DNA from 2 places in the Glutamicibacter endophyticus genome. Region 1 is predicted to be linked to the other one. Evidence: riboswitches for the same ligand, from Rfam matches in the RefSeq annotation. Region 1 holds a riboswitch; the other holds the start of a gene.
What was found. Region 1 has a riboswitch for S-adenosylmethionine ahead of ACJD00_RS13890 (OsmC family protein). Riboswitches for the same ligand answer to the same signal wherever they lie in the genome.
Positions count from the first base shown of each region.

Region 1 (7,751 bases):
GTGGGGTCCGGCGAAACACCGGACCCCACCAGAGGGCAAGGAACACCTATGGAATTCTTCGACACTATCTCCAAGACATTTCTGGACTTCGAATCCATGCTCGAGGTCCTCCCCCAGCTACTGAAGACCGGGCTGACCAACACGCTAATCATCTCCATCAGCGCCACCATCATCGGCATCGTGCTCGGCATGCTGGTCGCCGTGATGGGTATCGCCCAAACCCGCTGGATCCGAATTCCGGCACGTATTTACACGGACCTGTTCCGCGGACTGCCGGCCATTTTGACCATCCTGCTAATCGGACGTGGTTTTACCGGAATCTCTCAAGATATCTTCGGCCCCTCCCCCTACCCACTGGGTATCATCGCGCTCAGTCTCATCGCCAGTGCCTACATCGGCGAGATCTTCCGTTCCGGCATCCAGTCGGTCGAAAAGGGACAGCTCGAGGCCTGCCGCGCGCTGGGCATGTCCTATGGCCGGGCCATGGTATTGGTCGTGATCCCGCAGGGCATCCGCCGTGTATTGCCGGCCTTGGTCAACCAGTTCATCGCCATCGTCAAGGATTCCTCGCTCGTGTACTTCCTCGGGTTGCTTCCGATGGAACGCGAACTATTCCGCGTGGGTCAGGATGCCGCGGTACTGACCGGCAATCTTTCGCCGCTGGTGGCCGCCGGTATCTTCTACCTGATCATCACCGTCCCGCTGACCCACCTGGTCAACTACATCGATCAAAAATTCCGCACCGGACGCCGCAAGGCAACTCCCCCGACCAGCGGGCTGAAGGAAGTTTCGGAACTGCAGTCCTCGACGCAAGGAGAGCGAGCATGAGCGCGACCAAGGAATTTCACGGTTCCTCGCTAGAACTGACCGATATGGCCATGGCCTATGGCGATGTCGAGATCCTGCACAATATCAATCTGAAGGTCGCCCCGGGCACCACCACCTGCATCATTGGACCCTCCGGCTCGGGTAAATCCACCCTGTTGCGAGGTATCAACCGGCTACATGAGCCCAAACGCGGCGACGTCATCGTCAATGGCTCCTCCATTCTGGGAGATCGTCCGGACGATGTGCGCAAGCGCATCGGCATGGTGTTCCAGCACTTCAACCTCTTCCCGGATCACACGGCCCTGCAAAATGTGGCGCTGGCTCCGTGGAAGGTCAAGGGGCTAAACCGCAAGAAGGCCGAAGAGCTCGCCGCCGCCCGCCTGGCCGAGGTGGGCTTGGCCGAGCGTAGCGATCATCGCCCACGCGATCTCTCCGGTGGTCAGCAGCAGCGCGTAGCAATCGCTCGCGCGCTGGCCATGGAGCCGGAGATCATGCTCTTCGATGAGGCCACCAGCGCGCTGGATCCGGAGTTGGTCAAGGGCGTGCTGAACCTGATGGCGGATCTCTGCCAGCGCGGTATGACCATGGTGGTGGTCACCCACGAGATGGGCTTTGCCCGCAAGGTCGCAGATCAGGTGGTGTTCATGGATGAAGGCGAAGTAATCGAATCCGGTACGCCGGAGGAGCTGTTTAATAACCCCAAATCCGACCGACTACGCCGCTTTTTGGACGAGGTGCTCTAGATGTCCGCAACTATCCGTACCGCCATCATCGGCTTCGGCGTCTCCGGCAAGGTCTTCCATGCACCCCTGCTGGCCGCCAACCCGGACTTCGAGATCTCGTTTATCGCCACCGCGAATTCCGAACGGCAGCAGCAAGCGGCCGATGCGTACCCGCACGCCAGCATTGTTCCCAGCTACCGGGAGGTTCTCGCCTCAGCGGAAGAGTTGGATCTGCTCGTGATCGGCACCCCGCCACCGACCCACTTTGAGATTGCCCGTGCAGCACTCAAGCGCGGGTTGAACGTGGTCATTGACAAGCCCTTTGTGGTGCATAGCGCCCAGGGTGAAGAGCTCATCGCTTTGGCCGCCGAGCTGGGGTTGACCCTCACCGTCTACCAAAACCGGCGCTGGGACGGTGACTTCCTCACCATTAAGAAGTTGCTGGGCGAAGAGGCGCTGGGCGCCGTGCATACCTTCGAGTCGCGTTTCGAATGGTTCAAACCCCAGGGCATGCGTAGCTGGAAAGCCGAGCTCACCGCGCAGCAGGGCGGCGGCATCCTCTTCGACCTGGGAACTCACCTGATCGATCAGGCCATCGAGCTTTTCGGACCGGTGAATAGTGTGCAAGCCAGCCTGCGGCCGCTGACCGATCAGGCGACCGCAGAGGAGGACGCGCACGTGTTGCTCCGACACTGTTCGGGCACCGAATCCCGGTTGACCATGAGTAGCTTGAACGCGGCCCCCGGGGCGCGCTTCCAGATGGCAGGGCACCGCGGGGCCTACACCAGCTTTGGGCTCGATCCACAAGAACCTCAGTTGGCTTCGGGCATGAGCCCCACGCAAGCCGAGTACGGTCAGAAACCCGAAGCCCACTGGGGCCAACTGGCCACCGGGCAGGCTACCCGCGAAGTGCCAACCCTGCCCGGGGACTACCCGCAGTTCTACCGTGCGTTGGCCTCCTGCCTGCGCCACGCCGGTCCGGTCCCGGTCGACCCACACGACAGCCTGGCGGTGTTGCGTCTGATCGAATCCATTCATCGGGACACGGTCACCGCCTAACCCCGCACCGTCGGGCCCACAGATCCACCCCAATTCTGAAGAAAGTACACACTCATGTCCTCATCTTCCTCTGTTAAGCACGTCGCCGTGATCGGCGGCGGTATCCTCGGCGTCTCCACCGCCATGCATCTAGCACGCGCCGGCGCCAAGGTCACGCTGGTCACCTCCGGCACCCTAGCCGACGGGGCCTCCAGCCGTTCCATTGCCTGGCTCAACTCCTCCGGCGCCCGCTCCGCCGACTACCATTACCTGCGCATGCTGGCCATGGACCGCTACCGCACCTGGAGCAACCGGCACCCGGAAAGCCACGAATATCTGCGCTTCAATGGGGCACTAAAATGGGCCGCCCCGGGGGAAAGCTTCCGAGATACCTTTGCCTTCGAGCGTTCCGGTGGCTATGACTCCCGCTGGATCACCCGCGAGCAGATCACCGACTTCGCCCCCGATGTCGACCCTGCGGCCGTTGCCGAGGAAGGCGCGATTTACAACCCCGGCGAAGGCTGGGTCAACTTGCCCGACTTCGTGCCGGCGCTGGCCGCCGAGGCGGTGGCCGAGGGAGCACAGATCATCGAGAATGCCGGGCACGCGCGCGTCGCGGTCCGCGAGGGGCGTGCCGTGGGCGTCACTCTCGCCGATGGCAACACCATCGATGCCGATGAGGTGGTGCTTGCCACCGGTGGTGAGGTCCCGGCCCAGCTCGCGGAGCTCGGTATCAGCGTGCCGGATGCTACCCCGGCCGCCTTCGTGCTCTTCACCGACCCGGTGGATCTCCAGGTGCGCACCGTGCTGAACACCCCGCGTGTAGCGGTACGTCCCACCCCCGATGGCCGCCTGGTCTTGGACGCCAACTGGTCCGAGCAGATGGTGGTCGTCGAGGAAGATGGCAACTTCACGGTGCCGCAGCAGGCGGTGCAAGGCCTCCTCGAGGAGGCTTCGAAGGTTCTGGCCGGAAACCCGGTGCTGACCGCCCAGCGCATCGGGGCCGGGCTCAAGCCGATTCCGGGCGATGGCGAACCGGTAGTTGGTCCGGTCCCCTCGGTGAATGGGCTGCACACGCTCTTCACCCACTCCGGGGCGACCCTTGGCTTGATTCTCGGTGAACTGCTGGCCGAGGAGATCGTCACCGGCGAAAACAGCCCGGTGCTACGTTCCTTCCGCCTGGACCGTTTCCACGAGGGTGCCCTGGAGGGCCGCGTTGGAACCGGTGCGTGGGAACCGGTGCAGAAGTAACGAAAGCGCTGCGCCAAAAGGAACCCTATCCCGGCACCGGGAGCGGTTGACCGGCAGGTGGTTGGTCCGACGTGGCTCAACCACCCGCCGCACTAAATTCGATGCCTAGCTGACCGCTCGCAAGGCGGACCGGCTAGCATCGTCGCCAGAGCGTGCCGGCCACGTGCGAGTCGTGGCCCGGCACGCTCCGTTTGTTTGGGGCAGATGACGAAGCATGAACTGCGCCCTACCCACGGCTCCTGTTACCTGCGAGCATGGAGCCACAGAATCACGAGCGTCGATCATTTGCAGCCCTGGCTGGTCGACCGGCAACCCTTCTCGCGCCGTGCGCGGGGTGCCCCAGGTGACGATTCGACGGTGACGATTCGACGGTGCCGAACGTCGGCACCGTAAGCGATGGCGCTTTTTCTGCGCCGGAAAGGGGGATCTTCCCCATGAGCAGTAACCTCTCCACCGTCGAGGACCGTGCCGCACGGCTGATTGCCGCCGGCGAGGCTTGGAGCGGACGCATCGCCGAAAACCCCGATCATGCAAAGCTGACCTTTGCCGTATCGGGAGCCGGGTTCGGTGCCGTGGCCAGCAAGATCAGTGCCGGGAAGCACAACTTCGTCGTGGATGAACCGGCTGCGCTCGGCGGCGATGATGCGGCGGCCAGCCCCGTGGAGTACGCGCTGGGTGCCCTGATTTCCTGCCAAGTGGTGGTGTACCGGCTCTACGCCCAGCAGTTGGGCCTGCAGGTCGACGATGTGCAGATCACCGCCACCGGGCGCCTGGATGTCCGCGGCCTGTTCGCCATCGATGAAGCGGTGCGCCCGGGCTTCAGCGATATCGAGATCGAAGTGACCGTTTCGGGTCCGGAAAGCGACGAGCGTTATGCCGAGCTGCAGCGCACCGTGGATCGGTACTGCCCGGTGCTGGACCTGCTGTCGAACCCGACCCCGGTGAACACCGCGCTAAAGGTCGCCCGGTAGAACCGATTAGTTAGACCTAGGCCGCCGTGGACGAACCCCTCCGGGGATGTCGTCCACGGCGGTTGTCATTGAACCAGTTCGAGGAAGTCCTGCGCCGAGAGCGTGCTCGAACCGGCCGTGTCCTGCTGCTCGCAGAGCACGTCGTTGAACAGTTCGGTCTTCTTGGCCTGGAGCGATAACACCTTGGATTCAATGGTGTTCTGCGAGACCAACCGGTAGACATACACCGGCCGGTCCTGCCCGATGCGGTGGGCACGATCGATCGCCTGCGCTTCAGCGGCAGGATTCCACCAGGGGTCCAGCAATATGCAGTAGTCCGCCTCGGTGAGGTTGATGCCGAACCCGCCGGACTTGAGCGAAATGAAGAACACCGGGAAATCCCCGGCGGAAAACCCCTCCACCAGGGTTTTTCGGTTGGTGCCGGACACCGAGCCGTCAAGGTACCCGTGCGCAATACCCAGCTCTTCGGCTACCGTCCGCGCCTTGGACAAGAAGCCGGTGAATTGGCTGAACACCAGAATCTTGTGCCCCTCGGACACTCCATCCTCCAGCAGGTCGCGCAGCAGATCGAGTTTGGCGCTCGGCGCGTCGCCTTCGTCGACGAGCGAAGGATCCAGAGCCAGCTGACGGAGCAGGGTGAGCGATTGCAGAATCTTGAAGCGGTTGGAATCCACATCATCCTGCACCAGTCCCAAGACTTCTTGCCGGACACGTTGGAATCGGCGATCGTAGGCGCGCCGATGTGCCGGATCAAGCTCAACCTCGAGTACCTGTTCGGTCTTCGGCGGTAGCTCGGGCACCACCTGTTCCTTGGTGCGGCGCATAATGAATGGCCGTAGTCGGCGTTTAAGCCGCTGCAGTTTCCCCGCATCCCCTTCGGTTATGGGCTTGAGGTAATTCTCCTTGAAGGCCTTCAAGCCACCGAGCAGTCCCGGCGCGGCCAGTGAGGCCAGCGCCCATAGTTCGGTGAGGTTGTTCTCCATCGGCGTGCCGGTGACCACGAGCTTGGTCGGCACCGCCATCTGCCGGGCCTGTTTATAGCCCTTGGACACGTGGTTCTTCAGCTGCTGGGCCTCGTCCAAGATGAGCACGTCAAAACCCAGCGCATCGAACTGCTCGAAATCCAATCGGAAAATCGCGTAGCTGGTCAGTACGAGTTGCGCCGTACCGACGGTGTCGGCCAGTGGACGTTGTTGCTTCTTCGCGGTGGCCAGGACCGTCGCCGTGCGTAGCTGAGGGGTGAAGCGAGCTGCTTCGCTGGCCCAGTTGCCCACCACGGAGGTCGGAGCGACGACTAGGTAACGCTGCTCGGGATGCTGGATCCGTGCCCGTTCGAGGGCGGCGAGGAGCTGCACGGTTTTACCCAGCCCCATGTCATCGGCCAGGACCCCGCCGAGCTGGTGTCGTCGAAGGAAATCGAGCCACGCGACCCCTTGGCACTGATAGCCACGCAGTGTTGCGGTGAAACTCTCCGGTAGCTCGACCTCGGCCAAAGTTTCGGTGTCGGAGAGTTGACGCATGGCGTGTAGCCACTCGTTCTCTTGGGCCTCGATAATCCCGAGGGCCACCAGTTCCTGCCACCAATCCACACTGAGTTTGTGCATGCGCACGCCCTCGGGCGTGACCTTGGACAGTTCTCCGGCCTCGGCGATCAGCGCCCGCAGCCGCTCCATTTCCTCGCCATCGATCTTTAGCACCCGGTGTCCATCGAGCTCCAGGTAGCTATCACCGCGTGTGAGGGCCTCGAAGAGCTGAACGAAGGGAACCTTCTGCCCATCGATCTGCACCTCAATGCCCAGGTCAAACCAGTCGTTGCTACTCCGTGGCCGCTGGATGTGCACCTGGGCGGAACCGGCGGCCATCTGGTAGTCCGGAAGTTGCTCGTCCTCGAGCACCCGCACATCGCGGTGCGCCCGAAATACGGGTAACGCATGAAGTACGAAGTCGATCTTCTGGCTGGGATTCAAGGTCGCGGACGGGAAACGGCGGTGACGTACCGGGCCCAGCTCGACCTCTGCCAGGTCGACGGTGAGCTCGTCGATAATCTCTTGCTCGAGTTCGGGGTTGGGGTCGACGTGCTGCGGGTAGACCCAGCGGTAATCAACGCTCAGGAACTCCTCGCGGGTTGCCAACGCCACCTCAAGAACCGGCCGTGGCGGGGCGGGAATCGCATAGCTGTGATCCGGGCTGGTCAGCGGGCCGGTTTGCTGCACCCTCGGCAGAAAGCTGCGTTCGAACTCCGGGAGCGCATCTTCGGGGATGGTGATCGCTCCTTGGCGGGCGAGGGAGCGCAGGGAGGCGTGTAGTGGCGCATCGAACTCGGCCAGTTCGAGGGTTTCGGATTGATCCAGTGGGGTGCTACCGACCAGGGTGAGCAAGGCCGGACGTCCCAGCGGCGCTAAGTCCTGCGATTCAGCGCCGGGGGCCTCGATCCGTGCCGCGAGGCGTGCGTGCCCGTCGTGGCGGGTCAATTCGTAGCCGCCGTGGGCCTGCTCGGCACGGTAGCCGATGACCTGACGGGATGCGGCACCAGGCTTAATGAGCGGCACCTCGGTTGCGCGGATGCGCTCGAAGATGCTCCGAAGTTTTTCCCCGGGCAGCCCGTTGAGCACCACCCAGTCATCTCCGTAATAGTTGCCGTAGCTGTGGTTGCTGCCGTGGTGGTGGTTCTGCAGGGTGACCAGAGAGAAGACGGCCTCGCGTTGTGCTTCCTCGAACCGTTCATCGAAGGCCAGCCCGCGCCACGAGACCCCGCTTTGCACCCAATTCGTGCCACGGGCTCCGGGGTGTACCGGACGGGCCTTGACCTCGTAGCCGCTGTCGTCGATGTAGTTGTTTGGGGTGACCTTAAGGAGCAGGCCTAGCGGCTCGAGTTCCGGAATGTCGACCGGGGCACTGTGCGGGAGCAGGTCGCTTAGTTGGATCCGCCAATGTGGTTCGC
Region 1 covers NZ_CP174200.1:2,969,314-2,977,064, forward strand. Annotated here, with positions in the region: gene ACJD00_RS13870 (amino acid ABC transporter permease) at 49-828, shown strand; gene ACJD00_RS13875 (amino acid ABC transporter ATP-binding protein) at 825-1,571, shown strand; gene ACJD00_RS13880 (Gfo/Idh/MocA family oxidoreductase) at 1,572-2,609, shown strand; gene ACJD00_RS13885 (NAD(P)/FAD-dependent oxidoreductase) at 2,664-3,839, shown strand; SAM riboswitch class IV at 4,106-4,241, shown strand; gene ACJD00_RS13890 (OsmC family protein) at 4,274-4,810, shown strand; gene ACJD00_RS13895 (SNF2-related protein) at 4,876-7,751, opposite strand, start outside.

Region 2 (7,751 bases), 850 kb from region 1:
GAGTTCGGTGATTTTTTCGACGAGAGAGACCGCCCCTACGCAACCAACTTCTTCGTCGTAGGAGAACGCGATGTGGATGGGCTCGCGCAGTTGCGCCGCGGCAAAGGCTGGGAAGTATGCGACCACGGCACCGAGGAAGGACTTCATATCGCAGGTGCCCCGGCCGTAGAGCCGATCATCACGCACGGTGGCGGTAAACGGGTCGCTCTGCCATTGCTGGCCATCGACCGGGACCACATCCGTGTGCGCCGAGAGCACGATCCCGCCGGTAGTGCTACCATCGGCGGCGGGGAAAGTCGCTAAGAGGTTGGCTTTGCGCCCGTCTTCGTTGTGGATCAGGACCGGTTCGATGCCGTGGGCGGCCAATGCTTCGCTGACTTGGCCTATGAGCTCAAGGTTGCTATCGCGGCTGGTGGTGTCGAGGGCAATGAGCCGCTTGATGACGTCAAGGGTCTCTGGGGAGGGCGAAATGCTCACGTGTTTCTCCTGTCGCTTAGAACTCCGTTCTACGCCCTCGACTCCACGGTCTTCAAGTGGCTGACAGTTAAGTCTCACTATTCAGCAATGTGTGCTGAGGAGGGAGACTATCGTCCCGAGCCCAGTGATATGTCGAACGGACCTGCCCCGGCCGCTCGTTGAGCGAGGAAGGAACCTCGAGGGACTCACGCCGGAGGATGAAAAGGTCCAAGTTGGGGCCGAAGGGGTTGTCCGCGTCCTCTAGGTGAGGCGCAGCGAGCTAGGCAGGGTGCCCGATAATTCTTGCTCGGCCTGCTCGGCCCGAAACTCGGCGGGCTGGCGCCCGCGTATTAACGACGGAATCCGCCCCGCCATAGTTGGCGGGACGGATTCGCGACGCGGTTTGTTCCGAGTCTTACTGTGCGGCCACAGCGTCCAGCTTGTTCACGCGCAGTTCGAAGCGGTCGTTGTCCATGACCTTGGCCCATGCCTGAGCGAAGTCCTTGACGAACTTCTCCTTGACATCGTCCGAAGCGTAGAACTCGGCCAGAGCGCGCAGCTCCGAGTTGGCACCGAAGACCAGGTCCACGCGGCTACCGGTCCAGCGACCGTCGGCGGTGGTGTAGGTCTGCTCGTCGGCCGACGGGATCCAGGTCTGTCCCAGATCCAGCAGGTTCACGAAGAAGTCGTTGGTCAGCACGCCCGGGGTGTCGGTGAAGACGCCCAGGTTCGAGCCATCCCAGTTGTTGCCCAGCACGCGCAGGCCACCGGTCAGGACGGTCAGCTCCGGAGCGGACAGACCCAGCAGGTTGGCGCGGTCGATCAGCAGATACTCGGCCGGCAGGTTGATGAAGCCGGAGTTGTAGTTGCGCAGGCCATCGGAAACCGGCTCCAACCAAGCGAACTGGTCGACATCGGTCTGCTCCTGAGTGGCGTCCACGCGACCCGGGGTGAAAGGCACAACGATGTTGTGGCCGGCGGCGAGAGCAGCCTGCTCCACGCCGACGTTACCGGCAAGCACCACGACGTCAGCGAAGGAAACCTTCACGTCCGACTCGGCGTTGAACTCGTCAACGATCTGCTCGAGCACGGCGATAACCGGCTTGAGCTGCTCCGGCTGGTTGACCTTCCAGGAAACCTGTGGCTCCAGGCGGATGCGACCACCGTTGGCGCCACCACGCTTGTCCGAGCTGCGGTACGAGGCCGCAGCCTTCCAAGCGGTGGAGACCAGCTGCTGGATGGTCAGACCGGAAGCGGCGATCTTTTCCTTCAGCACAGCGATCTCGGCGTCGCCGATCACGCGCTCCGGAGCGGCCGGCAGCGGATCCTGCCATGGCAGATCCTCGGCCGGAACCTCTGGGCCGAGGTAGCGCGACTTCGGGCCCATGTCACGGTGGGTCAGCTTGAACCAAGCGCGAGCGAAGGCGTCGGCGAAGTCCTCCGGGTGATCCTTGAAGTGCTTCGAGATCTCGGAGTAGATCGGGTCGAAGCGCAGGGCCAGGTCACTGGTGAGCATGCGAGGCTCGCGACGCTGGGATGGGTTGTGAGCCATCGGCACCATGTCGGCGCCGGCGCCGGCCTTCGGACGCCACTGCTTGGCGCCGGCCGGGGACTCGAACAGCTCCCACTCGTAGGCGAAGAGGATGTGGAAGAACTCGTTGTCCCAACGGGTCGGGTGGTAGGTCCAGGTGACCTCCAGGCCCGAGGTGACGGTGTCGTCACCGTGGCCGGTGCCGTAACCGTTGGCCCAACCCAGGCCCTGGGCCTCAAGCGGAGCGGCTTCGGTGTCCGGGCCGAGCTTATCGTCCTTGTGGGCGCCGTGAGTCTTACCGAAGGTGTGGCCACCGGCGATCAGTGCCACGGTCTCGCGGTCGTCCATGCCCATGCGGCGGAAGGTTTCGCGGATGTCGCGGGCCGAGGCCAGCGGATCCGGGTTACCGTTCGGGCCTTCCGGGTTCACGTAGATCAGACCCATCTGGACGGCGGCCAGCGGAGCTTCCAGCTCGCGGTCGCCGCTGTAACGCTCGTCGTCCAGCCATACCTTTTCCGGACCCCAGTACACGTCATCGTCGGCTTCCCAGACGTCCGGGCGGCCACCGGCGAAGCCGAAGGTCTTGAAGCCCATGTCTTCCAGGGCCACGTTACCGGCGAGGATGAACAGGTCGGCCCAGGACAGTGCCTGGCCGTACTTCTTCTTGATTGGCCAGAGCAGGCGGCGAGCCTTGTCCAGACTGACGTTATCCGGCCAAGCGTTCAGCGGGGCGAAGCGCTGCTGACCGGTTCCGCCACCACCGCGGCCATCGTGCGAACGGTAGGTACCGGCCGAGTGCCAGGCCATACGGATCATGAACGGGCCGTAGTGACCGAAGTCTGCTGGCCACCAGTCCTTGGAATCCTTCTGCAGGTTGGCGATATCGGCCTTGACGGCAGCCAGATCCAGGCTCTGGAAGGCGGTGGCGTAGTCGAAGTCCTCATCGGCCGGGTTGGTCACCGAGGTGTTCTTGGCCAGAATCTTCAGGTTTAGCTTGTTGGGCCACCACTCACTGTTGGCGTTGCCCTGAGTTGGGTGGACTCGGCCTGCGCCGACCACGGGGCACTTGCCTGCGTTCTCAGACATTTGGTTCCTTCCAGGGAATTGGGTTGGGGGATAATCGCGCATCCCGACGGCTATGGACCGTTGGATGCGGTGAATTCGTTACGGTGTCTGCGAGGAAAACTGGCACTCGGGGCACAGCCCCCAGTAGATAACCTCGGCCTCGTCGATCAGGAAGCCATGGTCATCCGAGGCGCAAAGGCAGGGTGAATCTCCCACGGAGCAATCCACATCGGCAACCATGCCGCAATTGCGGCACACCACATGGTGATGGTTGTCGCCTACCCGCGCCTCATAACGTGCGCTGTGCCCATGAGGCTGAATTTTGCGTACCACGCCCAGCTCGGTGAGGAGCTTAAGGGAGTCATAGACAGCCTGATGAGACACCGTCGGGTACTGTTCACGCACCGCTGCGATCACCGTTTCGGTGTCCGCGTGCGGATGCGAGGTGACGGCAGAGAGCACCGCGACGCGTGGACGCGTCACGCGCAGGGATGCCGCCCGCAGTACCTCTTCGATTCCGACCATCTCAGTCACAGTCTCCAGCATGACGGCTTTTTTTGAATGAGTCAAGATAACGAAAGGTGTGTTGCAGGTTACGTAAACTTAACGCGCTCGGTACGGTTTCGTGGTCTCCAACGGGGGCTCGTGTTGCCGCATTAATCGGCGCCCCGTGCCGCGCACATTTTCGCGGAGTTGGCTTTGGTGCACCTAGCGCGAACGTAACCTGCCGTGCCTTGGTTTCACCGGGAGATCCTTCAGGTTGGGCCCGGTAGTGGTGAACGTAGTATTCCCCTGTGTTCCGGAGGGCACCAGTTCACCGTGGGCGGCAACCAGAAGACGCCAGTCTCGCGACAGCGCAGGTCCACGGGGGAGTGCGAGAACTAGGTGGCTCGCTGGTTGATCGGAGCAAGGCGCATGCACCGGTGTGGCCTGCCGCAGGGGCGATGTGCGCTGTATTAGTCGGTGTGGTTATCGACGCTGAGCAAATCCTGCAACATGTTGCGGTGCGCGCCGAAGTCGCCGTCGCGGCGCTGGTGCCCGGCCGCGGTGTCTAGGCGCAGATCCCGGATGACGCCGGCCGGAATGCCCGGTGCCTCGCGGCCCAGTACGATCACTCGGTCCGCTAACTGCAGGGCCTCGTCGACATCGTGGGTCACGAGCAACACTGTGGTGGGAATGGCCGCGTGAACCGCGCGCAACAGCTCCTGCAATTCGAGTCGAGTCAGCGCATCCAGAGCCCCGAAGGGTTCATCAAGGAGCAGCACGCCGGGGCGGCGGGCTAGGGCGCGAGCCAGCGAGACGCGTTGCGCAAGGCCGTCTGAGATTTCCTGCGGGTGCACGTCGGCTACCTGTGCCAGGCCGGTAATCTCGAGCAGTTCATCGATCAGGGTGGTGCCCTCGTTCTGGTCCAAACCCAGTGGCAGGCCGAGCTCGATATTTTCGCGAATCGAACGCCACGGCAGCAGTCTTGGTTCTTGGAAGGCGACCGAGCAGCGCTCGTCAATCCCGGCCACCGGCAAGTCGCCGATGAGCACCTGCCCGGAGCTTGGCGTATCTAGCCCGCTAGCTGCGCGCAACAAGGTGGATTTTCCGCATCCGCTTGGGCCCAGAATGGCCACCAGTTCACCGGCGGCGATCTCGAGGTTAAAGTCCTGCAGTACTCGGCGGGTTTCGCTGCGTGTGCTAAAGGTGCGTGCAAGCCGGCGGAAGCTCAGCGGCAGGGCAGTATTGGTTGAGGTGTGCGCGGGTGCGTAGGCAAGTGCCATGATCATCTCCATCGGTTCTGGCGGTAGCACCGTCCGCGACCAGTTCATGGGCGTGGTGGTTGCTGCGGCGTCGTCGAGCCAGATCTCTCGGCCGCTCGGGATGGTTCCGCAACAATCGAACCGCGTCGAATGAACCGAGGGCAAACCTTTCGTAACATGACGAATCTTCGAAAGATGGTGGCCGGACGCGAGAAATTCTGATTCTTCTTTTGATAAGTGTGGATTCGTTGATGAACTTGAAGGATCGACGAAGCGCCTTTCGTGGCCACCGGCCTACATCTCCTGAAGTATGACTGGCGTCACTACTACGGCTCGTTACTTTGTGACGCCCGGCTTGGGACGTGAAAGGACGTAACGCTACAAATGATTACGAACCCATCCAGAGCGGCCGAGAGATCTGGCTCGACGACGCCGCAGCAACCACCCGCGTGACGGGCCGGTGCTACCGCCAGATCCGATGGAAAGAAATGAGGATTTTTCCAGTGTCTTTCGACAACGCCAACATGGACTTCAACGCATTGAGTGACCCCGCCGGGGCTTCGGCCCGTAATCTAGATGACCACGTAGAGCCGGTGGCCGTGCGCCAACTGTTAAAGGTCACTCCCGGGCCGTGCGCGGATGAGCAGTACGAACGCCTGGCTGCGATTTTTCGTCCGGTGTTCGCGCAAATCGCTGACGGAACCAATGAACGCGAGCAGCTTCGTCAGCTTCCCTTTGAACAGGTCGGCTGGCTCAATCGCGAGCGTTTTGGGGCGTTGCGGTTACCGGTCGAAGCCGGTGGCCACGGGGCACGGCTTTCGGATGTATTTCGCTTGTTGATCGAGTTGGCTGAGGCGGATTCCCACATTGCTCAACTGTGGCGGGCGCATATTGCCTTCACCGAGCATGTGCTCCGGCTTGAGGACGAGGCACTGCGTAAAAAGTGGATCGCGCGCATTGCGTCCGGACATATCGTCGGTAACGCCTACACCGAAAAGGGCGGCAATCCGCTCGGGACACTGAATACGGCCGTCAGTGAGGTCAATGGCCGCTGGGTCGTTAACGGCGAAAAGTACTATTGCACCGGCACCATTTTCGCGGATTGGACCACCGTCGCGGTCAGCCACCCGCAGCGCCCGGGGCGTCACATTGCCGTGGTTTCCACCCAGCACAGCGGCGTTAAAATCATCGATGACTGGGACGGGTTCGGCCAGCAACTGACCGGCACCGGCACCACCGAATTCAGCAATGTCCCGGTAGATAGCTTCATGCCCGAAGACCCCATCGATCCGGAAGCCGCGATCTTCCAGCTCGTGCTGCTTGCGGTCCAGGCAGGTATCGGCCGGTCGGCGCTGAACGACATGCGCCTGGCGGTTCAGTCGCGTACCCGCAGCTTCTCCACCGGCACCGGCGTGCCGGTGCATCAGGAACCACAGGTATTGCAATTGGTCGGGGAGGTCTCCGGTGCGGTGTTCGCCAGCGATGCGGTGGTGATGGGGGCCGTTTTGGAGGTTGAAGCCGCGCTGGCCGACAGCAACCTCAATGACCACGAGCGTTTCGCCGTGTGTGAGCTGGCCGCCAACCGCGCGCAGAGCGTAGTGCAGCCCATGGTTATCGCTGCCACCAATAAGCTTTTCGACGGGCTGGGGGCTTCGGCCACCCGAGCGTCCTTTAACTTCGACCGGCACTGGCGCAATGCGCGCACCATCGCCACCCACAATCCTGCGGTCTACAAGTCACGTATCGTTGGCGACTACGAAATCAACGGTGTGCAACCCAAGCGCCTGTCGGTAACCGGCGAGGTGACCTCAACGTCTCATACCAACACCACTGGCGGATTCTAGAGGCGGCTGGCTTCCCATGCGCCGGAACTGACGCGGAACTCTGACCAAACTCGTCGCGATGAACTGTCCCGTGCCTCGGCCCGGGACAGCGATCGATGACACGCTCGATCATCCCCGTGGACACAAAGAGCGCTGGCCCCAGACAGAAGTCTGGGGCCAGCGACTTTTTGAAGCTACGTGCTGCCGTTACTTGCCTTCGGTAATCGGGCCAAGCACCGGATCGTCGGCGTATGCCTCGGTGACGTTCTCCTTGGTTACGATCTGCGGATCCAGCAGATTCGCCGGAACGGTCTTCGAGCCGTTATCGAAGGACTCTGCATCGGTGACCTTTGGCTCTTCACCAGCCTGTAGTGCCTTGACCATATCGATCGCCTCGGCCACCAGGTTGCGGGTGTCCTTGTTGATCGTGGAGTACTGCTCCCCGGCCATGATCGACTTCACCGATTCGACCTCGGAGTCCTGACCGGTGACCACCGGAAGATCCTTACCGGCAGCCTTGACCGAGGTCAGCACGGCGCGGGCCAGGGTGTCATTCGGGGAGAGCACACCATCGAGGTCTTCCTTGCCGTAGTTACCGGTCAAGATGGTGTCCATGCGCTTCTGCGCATTTTCGGACTTCCAGCCCTGGGTTACGGCCTGCTCGAAGGACTTCTGCCCGGAGAGTACCTTCAGGGTTCCGTCGTCGATCTTCGGCTTCAGCACGCTCATGGCTCCGTTGAAGAAGTCATCGGCGTTGGCATCATCCGGGGAACCGGCGAAGAGCTCGATGTTGTAGGGAGCCTTGCCCTTCTTCTCGAGCCCCTCGAGCAGTGCCTTGCCCTGCAGCTCGCCGACCTGGAAGTTATCGTAGGCCACGTAGTAGTCCACGTTCTCCGTGTTGGTCACCAGACGGTCGTAGGCGATCACGGTCGCCCCGGCTTCCTTGGCGGCGGCCAACTGGGTGCCCAGCTGCGAGCCGTCGATGGCGCCGACGATGATGACCTTGGCGCCGTTGGTGACCATGGCGCTGATCTGATTCTGCTGTTCGGCGACGCCGCCGTTGGCGAACTGCACGATCGGCTCGAAGCCGGCATCCTTGAGTCCGTCGTTGAACAGTTTCTCGGCCAGCAC
Region 2 covers NZ_CP174200.1:304,306-312,056, forward strand. Annotated here, with positions in the region: gene argE (acetylornithine deacetylase) at 1-477, opposite strand, end outside; gene katG (catalase/peroxidase HPI) at 872-3,073, opposite strand; gene ACJD00_RS01610 (Fur family transcriptional regulator) at 3,152-3,577, opposite strand; gene ACJD00_RS01615 (ABC transporter ATP-binding protein) at 4,009-4,818, opposite strand; SAM riboswitch class I at 4,824-4,925, opposite strand; SAM riboswitch class I at 5,191-5,282, shown strand; gene ACJD00_RS01620 (acyl-CoA dehydrogenase family protein) at 5,301-6,641, shown strand; gene ACJD00_RS01625 (substrate-binding domain-containing protein) at 6,828-7,751, opposite strand, start outside.
Region 2: it holds a riboswitch for S-adenosylmethionine, as region 1 does, so the genes downstream of both, ACJD00_RS01615 (ABC transporter ATP-binding protein) here and ACJD00_RS13890 (OsmC family protein) in region 1, are expected to answer to the same signal.